DNA from 2 places in the Comamonas sp. MYb69 genome. Region 1 is predicted to be linked to the other one. Evidence: riboswitches for the same ligand, from Rfam matches in the RefSeq annotation. Region 1 holds a riboswitch; the other holds the start of a gene.
The links. Region 1 has a riboswitch for manganese ahead of mntP (manganese efflux pump MntP). Riboswitches for the same ligand answer to the same signal wherever they lie in the genome.
Positions count from the first base shown of each region.

Region 2: linked by a shared signal. The riboswitch ahead of WH303_RS04135 (TMEM165/GDT1 family protein) and the one ahead of mntP (manganese efflux pump MntP) in region 1 are both predicted to bind manganese.

Region 1 is NZ_JBBGZG010000004.1:160,425-165,846, forward strand. It holds gene WH303_RS07060 (aspartate/glutamate racemase family protein) at 1-578, opposite strand, end outside; gene WH303_RS07065 (NCS1 family nucleobase:cation symporter-1) at 594-2,126, opposite strand; yybP-ykoY riboswitch at 2,544-2,709, shown strand; gene mntP (manganese efflux pump MntP) at 2,729-3,298, shown strand; gene WH303_RS07075 (DUF808 domain-containing protein) at 3,742-4,743, shown strand; gene WH303_RS07080 (OmpW/AlkL family protein) at 5,031-5,422, shown strand, end outside.
Region 2 is NZ_JBBGZG010000002.1:456,269-461,690, forward strand. It holds gene lptC (LPS export ABC transporter periplasmic protein LptC) at 1-441, shown strand, start outside; gene WH303_RS04120 (SDR family oxidoreductase) at 449-1,270, shown strand; partial or broken gene WH303_RS04125 (RNA recognition motif domain-containing protein) at 1,479-2,024, opposite strand; gene WH303_RS04130 (RNA recognition motif domain-containing protein) at 2,280-2,675, opposite strand; yybP-ykoY riboswitch at 2,907-3,020, shown strand; gene WH303_RS04135 (TMEM165/GDT1 family protein) at 3,117-3,689, shown strand; gene putA (trifunctional transcriptional regulator/proline dehydrogenase/L-glutamate gamma-semialdehyde dehydrogenase) at 3,802-5,422, opposite strand, start outside.

The DNA.
Region 1 (5,422 bases):
CGGCTGCGCACCTTGTCTTCGAGCTCGGCCATGCCGCCGCAGCCCAGGCAGATCACTTCGGCATGGTCTTCTTCCACGGCCTTGGCGGCCTGCTGCACGATGGCATCGACCGCGCGCTCGGGCTGGCTCTCGAGCTCCAGCACGGCCATGCCGCTGGCGCGCACCGAGGCGCAGCGCGCATCCAGCCCGGCCAGCTTGAGCCGGTCTTCGATCAAGGGCACAGCGCGGTCCAAGGTGGTGACGACGGCGTATTTGTGGCCCAGGAACATGGCCGTCGATGCCGCAGCCTCGGTGATGTCGACGACGGGCACTTCCAGCAGCTCTTGCAGGCCTTCGCGGCCATGCTCGCCGTAGCCGGCCTGGATGACGGCATCAAAGGGCTGGTCATAGCGCATGACGGCATCCATCACGCCGACAGCGCAGAGGTAGCTCTCAAAATTGCCTTCTACCGATTCGGCGCCAAAGCGCGGGGTGAGGGCGACGATCTCGGTGCCCGGTGCGGCTGCCCGGCGCGCCTGGGCGCCGATGGCCTCGGTCATGCTCTCGGTGGTGTTGACGTTCACGATCAGGATGCGCATGCAAAAAACTCCGTCTCAATGTTGGGCATGGTTCACGGCAATGGCCTCGCCGTCCTGGTCTTCATAGTGCTGGCCCTTGGGCGTCAGCAGCCAGTAGAACAGGCCGCCGAGCCCGGCCGCAATGAACCAGGAAAAGTGCGATACCGATTCGAGCGCCGGCAAAAAGGCGAAAAGCAGCGCAATCAGGGCCGAGGGCACCAGGGCCTGGATGGCGCGGCGGTTGACGCCGTTTTCGTAATGGTAAGGGCCGTTGCGGTCATCGCTGTAGAGCGCTGGCACATGCACGCGCTGCTTGCGGATCAGCCAGTAGTCGGCCATCACGATGCCAAACAGTGGGCCCAGGAACGAGCCCAGACCGCCCAGGAAATACAGGATCACCAGCGGCGAATCGTAGAGGTTCCAGGGCAGGATCACAAAGCCGAGGATGGCGCTGACGAGGGCCGCGCGGCGGAAGTTGAGCTGGCGCGGCAGCAGGTTGGCCAGGGCCAGCGCGGGGGCGACAAAGTTGGCCATCAGGTTGACGGCGATGGTCAGGATCAGCAGCGACAGGCTGGCGAGCACCAGCAAGGGCTTGTTGGGGATCTTCTCGACGATGTCGGTCGGGCTCAGGATCAGCGTGCCATCGATCGCCAGCTGGCCGCCGGTCAGCACGACGACGATCAGGCCGAAGATCAGCATGTTGATGGGGATACCCCAGAAGTTGCCCTTGACCACGGCGCTGCGCGAGGTGGCACCCCGGGTGAAGTCACAGAAATTGAGCACAAAGGTGCCATAGATAGCGACCCACAGCGAGGCTGCACCCATGATCTGCACCCACATCGCCGCACCTGTGCTGGGCTTGGGCGCCGTCCACTGGATCTTGCCGCCCGAGCTGTACAGCACCCAGCCGGCCAGCGCGATAAAGGTCACCAGAATCACCGGGCCGGCAAAGGCCTCGTACTTGCGGATGCTCTCCATGCCCCAGCAGGCAATCATCGTCTGCACCACCCACAGCAGGCTGAAGCTGATCCAGCCGAGCACCGGCAGGCCCAGCACCTGGTGCGCCAGCAGCGCCTGCAGGCTGGGGAAGAGGGTGATCAACAGCACATCGAGCACCTTGGAGGCCAGGTAGGTCTGGATGCCGAACCAGGCAATCGCGACACCGCCCCGGATCAAGGCCGGGATCTGCGCGCCCCGGGTGCCAAAGCTGATGCGGCTCATCACCGGAAAAGGCACGCCCGTCTTGGGGCCCATGAAGCCCGACAAGGTCAGCAGCACAAACAGCAAGGCGGCGCCCATCATCAGCGCCGTCAGAATCTGCCAGCCGCCCAGGCCCAGCGCAAACAGGCCGATGGCAAAGGCGTAGTTGCCCAGGCTGTGCACATCATTGGCCCAGAGCGTGAACAGGCTGTAGGCACCCCAGGAGCGGCTGTCTTTCTTGGTGGGCGCGAGGTCTTTGTTGTAGAGCGAGGGGCATACGCCGGCGGGCAAGGCACCGGCCGCTGCCGGGCGCTGCTGTGCGGGATTGAAGGCAAAGCCTGCGTTCTGGTCTGCTGCAAGATCGGTCATTGACATCCTTGGATCGGGCGCATCCAGCTGCGCCTTATTTGCGGCCTGGCGGCCGGGTTTGTCTCGTCATGTGCGCGGGTCCATGCATGGCATGTGCAGCACAAAACAGGCCTCAATGGCTATGCGTTGTGTGCACATATGCATACATTAAGTGTATACAAAACACCTGAAAATGAACTAGGGGCAACCCTGGGTGAAGTGCCACACTGTTACTTGGGAGACGCCTTGGCTGCCTCTGTCAGAGGGTGCCAAGGGAGAGCTGCAATACATGAGCTTGCTCATGTTTCGGCTTGTAGCGGCTGGCGTTTTGCTGGGTCCAGGCCGCAACAGCAAGACAGAAATGCGATCCATTCCTAAAGAACTTGGCGCGTTTGGGGCCATGTGCTCCGAAGCGCTGCGCAGCGTTTAGACTGCGGGCTCCCTTGGGGAGTAGCCTGCTTCCGCGCTGGAAGCGTCTGCGTCAACATACTCGGCATTTCGCATGCTGTGGCGCAGACATCCGTTCTTCGGTTGGCGAGACCATCGGCATGCCAGCACGACCTCGGTCGGGCAGTGGTGGCATGCCGTTGTGCTCATGCCCGACTGTCCTAGAAGAACCTCCGATGAACGCTGCTTCCATTTCCCTGTTGGCGCTTGCCATGTCTACCGATGCCTTTGCCGCCGCGATTGGCAAAGGCTCTGCCCTTGTCAAACCCCGTTGGTCCGAGGCACTGCGCACCGGCCTGATCTTTGGTGTTATCGAGGCCATCACGCCGCTGGTGGGCTGGGCGCTGGGCTATGCCGCGGCCGATTATGTGAAGGCCTGGGACCACTGGATTGCTTTTGTGCTGCTCTTGGTGCTGGGCGGCCGCATGGTGCTGGGTGCCTTTCAAAGCGCCGATGAGCCCGAGATGAGCCGGCCCGCGCGCCATGGCTTCTGGCTGCTGGTGGCCACCGGCTTTGCCACCAGCATCGACGCGATGGCGGTAGGCGTGGGCCTGGCATTTCTGGATGTGAACATCACCGTCGTTGCGCTCAGCATCGGCTTTGCCACCTTTGCGATGGTGACCCTGGGCGTGATGGTCGGCCGCGTGCTGGGCAATATCACCGGCCGCTGGGCAGAGGCGGTGGGTGGTGTGGTGCTAATTGCGATTGGCTCGCTGATCCTGTACGAGCACATGGTGGCGGTGTAAAAGCCAAAGCCCTCTGCTGGCATGGCGGAGGGCTTGGCTGCGTTTTGCGCTGTAGGAGCGTTGCTACAGGCAAAACAAAGCCCCGCAGAGCGGGGCTTAAGTGAGAGAGATCAGTGGGCTTGCAATCGCTGCGGGTGCCGGGTTTTTAGGTCTGGCTCAACCGCTTGCAGGCTGCGCTGGTATCAGAAGCGGGCAGGAGCACGCTTACGGTCACGTTCGTCTTCAGGCCAAATAGCAAACACTTCAGTCATTTCAGTCCTTTCACCTTTCTGGTGTAGATGGGTGTACAACGGGCCGCAGGCTGAAGTTGTTGACAAGGTCTGCATAAAGTTTTGTGAACAAGCTCCAACAAAACGTAGAAATCACCGTTTTACGGGGCCTGACACGGCATTGCTTTGTGAAATCGCTATGATTTGCCACCGAATTTAGACAGGGAGTGCGTAATGGCAGGTGCTGGTTTGTTGATGTTGCTCGATGATATTGCGACCTTGCTTGACGATGTGGCGCTGATGACCAAGACGGCTGCGGGCAAGAGCACGGCCATCCTGGACGATGTGGCCACGCAGACCAAGGTGGCGGTGCAAAAGACGGCGGGGGTGCTGGGCGATGACCTGGCGCTGAACGCCGAGCAGGTGACTGGGGTCAAGGCCAACCGGGAGTTGCCGGTGGTCTGGGCGGTGGCCAAGGGATCGCTCAAAAACAAAGTCATCTTGGTGCCGGCAGCGCTTTTGATCAGTGCTTTTGCGCCTTGGTTGATCACGCCGCTGTTGATGCTTGGCGGCGCTTTTCTGTGTTTTGAAGGGGTGGAGAAGGTGCTGAGCCTGTTCCACAAGCCCGGCAAACAGGCGCCCCATGATGCCGTCAAGGAGTCCGAGCAGGCTGCGCAGATGGGCGTGGCGCCATCATCCGTGAAGGCTGCCAGCGAGAAAAACATGGACCCTGTGGCCTATGAAAAAGCCAAGGTGGCGGGTGCGGTGCGTACCGATTTCATTCTGTCTGCAGAAATCATCGCCATCGCGCTGGGCACTGTGGCCAGCAAGCCGCTGTGGGAGCAGTTTGCAGTGCTGGTGGCCGTGGCGCTGGCGATCACCGTGTTTGTCTATGGCCTGGTCGCCGGTATTGTGCGCATGGACGATGTGGGCATGTGGCTGATGCGCAAGACCAGTGCCGCTGCCAAGGCTTTTGGCCGGGGCCTGATTGCGTTTACGCCCTGGCTGATGCGTGGCCTGTCGATTGTCGGAACGGCTGCGATGTTCATGGTGGGCGGCAGCCTGCTGGTGCATGGCATTGGCCCGATCGAGCACTGGTTGGAGAGTACCGTAGCCCCGATGGGTGGCGTGGTGGCACTGCTGGCCCCAACGCTGGTGCATGTGGCTGTTGGTGCAGCCATTGGTGGCCTGGTGGTGCTGGCGGTGGAGGCCTGGCACAAGCTGCGCGGGCACTGATCGCAAGCAGCAGCGCATGGCTGCTGGCCGCGCCCCTCGGGCGCGGCCAGCAAGAAGCAGAAGGCGGCATCGCAACAGCGGGCCGCCTTTTTTCATCGCTTGTTTTGTCTCGTTGATCTGGGTCAGGGCCGTACAGCCCGCTAAAGCAGAAGATGCAGGCATGGACAGCAGAAACTGCTCTGCCGCCTTCAGATACGGCGCTTGGCGCGGGTGGGGGCATGCAGATGCGGCCTGGGTTCAGCTACTTTTCAATCCATGCGAGCAAGATCGCAGCGAGGGCAATGACGATGAAAAAAATGATGTTGGCAGCGGCAGCTGTATGTGCAATGGCGTCGGGCGCGGCGATGGCACAAGAGGCGCAAAGCCCCTGGCAGGTGCGTGTGCGCGCCGTGCATCTGGACAGCGCCAACAAGGACTCCACCGGCCTGGGTCTGTCGATCAATGACAAGACGATTCCCGAAGTGGATGTGACCTATTTCTTCACGCCCAATATCGCGGCCGAGCTGGTGCTGACCTATCCGCAAAAGCACGACCTGCGCTCGGACGGCGCCAAGATCGGCACGCTCAAGCACCTGCCGCCCAGCCTGCTCGCGCAGTACCACTTCACCAATATGGGCGCCTTCAAGCCCTACCTGGGCGCTGGTGTGAACTACACGCGCTTCTCGAACGTGAACTTTGC
Region 2 (5,422 bases), on a different contig from region 1:
TACATGAACGACTTTTCGGTGCGCAGCTTTGACGGCACCGGCGTGCTGACCAGCGAGATCCAGGGCAAGAAGATGCGCCATTACATGGACACCGACACGCTGGAGATCGACACGGCCACGATGCGTGCCATCCGCCAGGATGGCTCCACCACGGTGGCCACCGCCAACCGCGCGCTGTCCAATGCCGATGGCTCCGAAGTGCAGCTGTTTGGCAATGCCAAGGTGGTGCGCAGCAGCAACAAGCCCGGTGCGCCGCAGATGGAGTTCCGGGGCGAGTTTCTGCACGCCTTTGTCAATGAAGAGCGGGTGAGCTCGAACAAGCCCGTCGAGATCATCCGGGGCCAGGACCGGTTCACGGCCGACTCGATGGTCTTCAACAACATCACCCAGGTCGCAGAGCTCAAGGGCCGGGTCAAGGGCGTTCTGCAGCCCGCACGCTGAGCGCCGCATGTCCACCCCCCTGAGCGACGCACCGCTGGTGCTGATCACCGGCGCCTCCAGCGGCATCGGCCAGGCGCTGGCCTGGCGCTACTACCAGGCCGGTTACCGCCTGGCCTTGGTGGCCCGCCGTACCGCGCTGATTGCGGACTGGGCCCAGGCGCAGGCGATGGACGCCAGCCGCTACGCCATCTATGGCGCGGATGTGGCCGACCAGGACCAGACCATTGCTGCCTGCATGCAATGCCTGCAGCAGCAGGGCCTGCCCGATGTGGTGGTGGCCAATGCCGGGGTGAGCTACGGCATCGACACGGCCGAGCGCGAGGACCTGGAGGTCATGGCCCAGACTTATGCGACCAATGTGATTGGCATGGCCGCGACCTTCCATGCCTTTGTGCGGCCCATGCAGGCGCGCGGCAGCGGCAAGCTGGTCGGTATTGCCAGCGTGGCCGGCATACGCGGCCTGCCTGGCCATGGCGCCTACTGCGCCAGCAAGGCGGCGGTCATCAGCTACTGCGAGAGCCTGCGGGTGGAACTACAGCGCAGCGGCGTGCAGGTGGTCACCATCTGCCCGGGCTTTGTCGCCACGCCGCTCACCAGCCACAACCGCTATGGCATGCCCTTCCTGATGCAGCCCGAGGCCTTTGCCGACCAGGCCTTTGCGGTGATTGCCAAGGCGCGCAGCTATGCCGTCATCCCCTGGCAGATGGGCTGGGTGGCCAAGCTGTTGCGCTGCCTGCCCAATGCCCTCTATGACCGCGCGCTGGCCAACCGCCCGCGCAAGCACCGCCACCGCGAGCGGGTGCAAGAGGCGCCACCGGGTCAAGACTGAAAGCAGGTCCTGAGCCGGGCATGAAAAAAGCCCCTGGCGGGGCTTTGTCGTTGCGGTGCGGCACAGCGCCGGGCTGTGCCTGCAGGCATCAATAGTCGTCGTTGTTGTCGTAGCCTTGGTTGCCGCCGCGGTTGCGCGAACCATTGCCGTAGGGGCTGCGGAAGCCGCCATCGCGCTCACCGCCACGATCGCCACCACCAAAGTCGCGGTCATTGCCGCCACGGCCGCCATCGCGACCACCGCGGTCGCCATAACCACCGCCGCCACCGCCGCCGCCGTAGCCGCCGCGATCACCGCCGCCGCCACCGCCGTAACCACCACCACCGCCGCCGCCGTAGCCACCGCCACCACCGCCGCCGTAGCCACCGCCGCCGCCGTAGCCACCGCCACCACCGCCGCCGTAGCCACCACCGCCGCCAAAGCCGCCACGGTTACCGCCGCCGCCGCCAAAGCCACCACCGCGTGGGCCGCCAAAACCACCACCGCCGCTGCGGGGAGGACGGGGCTCCATGGGGCGTGCTTCGTTCACGACCAGATTGCGACCGCCCAGGGGCTGACCGTTCAGACCGTTGACCGCAGCTTGGGCTTCTTCATCGCTGCCCATTTCTACAAAACCGAAACCCTTGGAGCGACCCGTGTCGCGTTCCATCATCACCTTGGCGCTGGTTACGCTGCCAAACTGACCAAAGGCCTGTTCCAGATCGTTGTCGCGAACCTGGTATGGCAAATTACCGACGTAAAGCTTGTTGCCCATTTGAGGGACTCCTGATAACTCTTAAATAATGCGATCGCGCCCTGTAGAACACCGGTCATCTATCGCAGTAGCCCAATGGAGGAATGCTCCATCCTTTATTTTCTGGCATAAAAACCGAGAATGGCATAGTTGTGCCCCTCAGTTGTGGCGCAGAAGCTGCAACCAGATGCAAAAAAGGCCTCAAAGAGGCCTTTTTTCCGGGAAAACCCGTCATCTCACTGTCAAAACCTCTCAGAGGTTTTGGATGCGATGTGCTTAGTAGCTGCCGCCACCGTAGCCACCACGGCCACCGCCGCCGAAGCCACCGCGATCACCACCGCCGCCGAAGCCGCCGCGATCACCACCGCCGAAACCACGGCCACCACCACCGCCGCCGAAGCCGCCGCTGCGTGGAGGACGTGCTTCCATTGGACGTGCTTCGTTCACGACCAGGTTACGACCGCCAAAGCCTTGGCCGTTCACGCCTTCGATAGCAGCTTGTGCTTCAGCGTCCGAACCCATTTCCACAAAGCCGAAGCCCTTGGAACGGCCGGTGTCACGTTCCATCATGACCTTGGCGCTGGAGACGGTACCGAATTGGCTGAAAGTGCTTTCCAGATCGCTGTCACGGAAAGAGTAAGGCAGGTTGCCCACGTAAAGTTTGTTGCCCATTTGAGGACTCCGAAAAAAGTAAAAAAAGCGATGGAGCCTGATGCAATCAACAAACCTGTGACAACTTCCAAGACGGATCACCGCGCGCTCTAGTGTACCCGGGGGCACATTGAGCTTCACCATTATGGGTGAATCGCCTTACGCTGTGTTGACAGTTCCCGCAACCAGCCCTTGGTATTTTCCCTGGCGGGCGTAGGTGTTGCGGCGCAACATCGCTTTTGGGCGTATGATGCGCCAGTCTTTGGGGAGTAGCCTGCTGGGCGCGCGATGCGCCGCAGAGTGTGCGTCAACAAACTTGGGCCTTCGCGGCCTATGGCGTACACGGCATCTGGTGATGAGGATGCTGGGCGAGACCATTGACCACGTTGCGATCCAATGCCGGAGTCGCGATGCGGTCAATGCTGTCTTGCTATATCCGGCTGCAATAACGATCCCCACTCCATGGAAGCCTTTCTCCTCTCGACCGCTGTCGTTGCCCTTGCCGAAATGGGCGACAAGACACAGCTGCTGTCCCTTGTCCTCGCTGCCAAATACCGCAAACCCTGGCTCATTGTGCTGGGCATCTTTGTCTCGACGCTGGTCAACCATGCGCTGGCCGGTGCCGTTGGCGCCTGGATCACCACGATGCTGGGCCCCGATGTGCTGCGCTGGATTCTGGGCGTGTCCTTTATCCTGATGGCCGGCTGGATGCTGATCCCCGACAAGATCGACGAGGACGAAGCGGGCAAGAGCAGCGGCCGCTGGGGCGTGTTCGGCACCACGGTGCTGCTGTTCTTCCTGGCCGAGATGGGCGACAAGACCCAGCTGGCCACCGTGGGCCTGGCCGCCAAGTACCCCGCTTCTTATTACTGGGTGGTTGCTGGCACCACGATCGGCATGATGCTGGCCAATGCGCCGGTGGTCTGGTTTGGCGACAAGATCACCAAGAAACTGCCGATCCGCTGGATCCACCGCGTCTGCGCGGTGATCTTCCTGGTGCTGGGGGTGGCCGCGCTGTTCACGACGATGGACTGATAGCGCTGGCGGCGCTTGCAACACTGCAACGCCCTAACTAAATAAATAAAAGGGCTGGGGATCTTGCGATCTCGAGCCCTTTTTTGATGGGGCTACGCCCCAAGCTTCAGCCTCAGTCCAAGGTCATCAAGCTGGCATTGCCGCCGGCCGCTGCGGTGTTGATGCTGATGGCATGCTCGGCCAGCAGGCGGAACAGCGGCACGCTGCCATCGGCGGCCTGGGCGGTGATCGGCACGATGGCGCCGGCGCGGCCGGCCAGGCGGCTGGCCGTGGGCAGCCAGCCGCTGGCCGCATCGACGATCAGCGCATCAAAGGCTTCGGACTGCACAAAGGCCTGCTCGCTGTGCGCAGACAATTGCACCGAGGCACGCACCGAGGTAGGCAGCTGGGCCAGCAGGCTGGCGTGGCTGCTGCCCGCGGGCCACACGGCGGAGGAGCCAGCAGCGAGCACGGCAGCGAGCTGGGCCAGCAGCAGGCTGCTAGTGCTGGCTACGCAGCCCACGCGCGCACGGCCGCTCAGCACATACAGATTGCGCTCCCCGGTGGGGCCGGGCAGCTCGGCCGCAAAACCGTTGCCGGTATGGGCGGCATAGCGCTGGCACAGCGCTGCCAGATCGCCCTGGCCTTGCTGGCTGGCCCAGCTTTGCAGCGCCTCCAGCGCAGCGGCGGGGGCGGCATCGGCCTGTTCCAGGCCGTGGGCATTGCCGCGCTGGCCGGCGCGGGCGGCCGGGGCCTCGCTACCGGCCATGCGCGGCAGGTGGGCCAGCGCATCCACGGTGGCCGTGGCCGGCATGCGGCTGAGCAGGCGCAGCATGTACAGCGGGCCGCCGGCCTTGGGGCCCGTGCCCGACAGGCCTTCGCCACCAAAGGGCTGCACGCCGACGACGGCGCCGACGATGTTGCGGTTCACATAGATATTGCCGGCATGCGCGGCATTGACCACCTGGTTGATGGTCTCGTCAATGCGGGTGTGCAGGCCCAGGGTGAGCGCGTAGCCGGTGGCATTGATGTCGGCCAGCAGCTGGGGCAGGTTCTCGCGGCGGTAGCGCAGCACATGCAGCACCGGGCCAAAGACCTCGCGCTTGAGCTCGGAGAGCTGGCCGATGGCGATCACCGTGGGCGGCACAAAGGTGCCTTGCGCGCTGGCGCCGCTGTTTTGCCAGACCTGGTGGCCAGCGGCCTGCATGCGGGCAATGTGCTGGTCGATGACGCCCTTGGCCTCGGCGTCGATCACGGGGCCGACATCGGTCTTGAGCTGGCAGGGGTTGCCCAGCTGGAGCTCCTGCATCGCGCCGCGCAGCATGTGCAGCAGGCGGTCGGCCGCTTCTTCCTGCACGCAGAGCACACGCAGCGCCGAGCAGCGCTGGCCGGCCGAGTCAAAGGCCGAGGACAGCACATCGACCACGACCTGCTCGGCCAGCGCGGACGAATCCACGATCATCGCGTTCTGGCCGCCGGTCTCGGCCACCAGGGTGACGGGCTGGCCTTGGGCATCGAGGCGCTGGGCCAGCGTCTTTTGCAGAATGCGAGCCACCTCGGTCGAGCCGGTGAACATGACGGCCTGCACGCGGTGGTCGCCCACCAGGCGGGCACCCACGGTCTCGCCGGTGCCCGGCAGCAGCTGCAACACATCGCGCGGCACGCCGGCCTGCCACAGCGCCTGCACGGCGGCAGCGGCGATCAGCGGGGTCTGCTCGGCTGGCTTGGCCAGCACGGTGTTGCCGGCGGCCAGC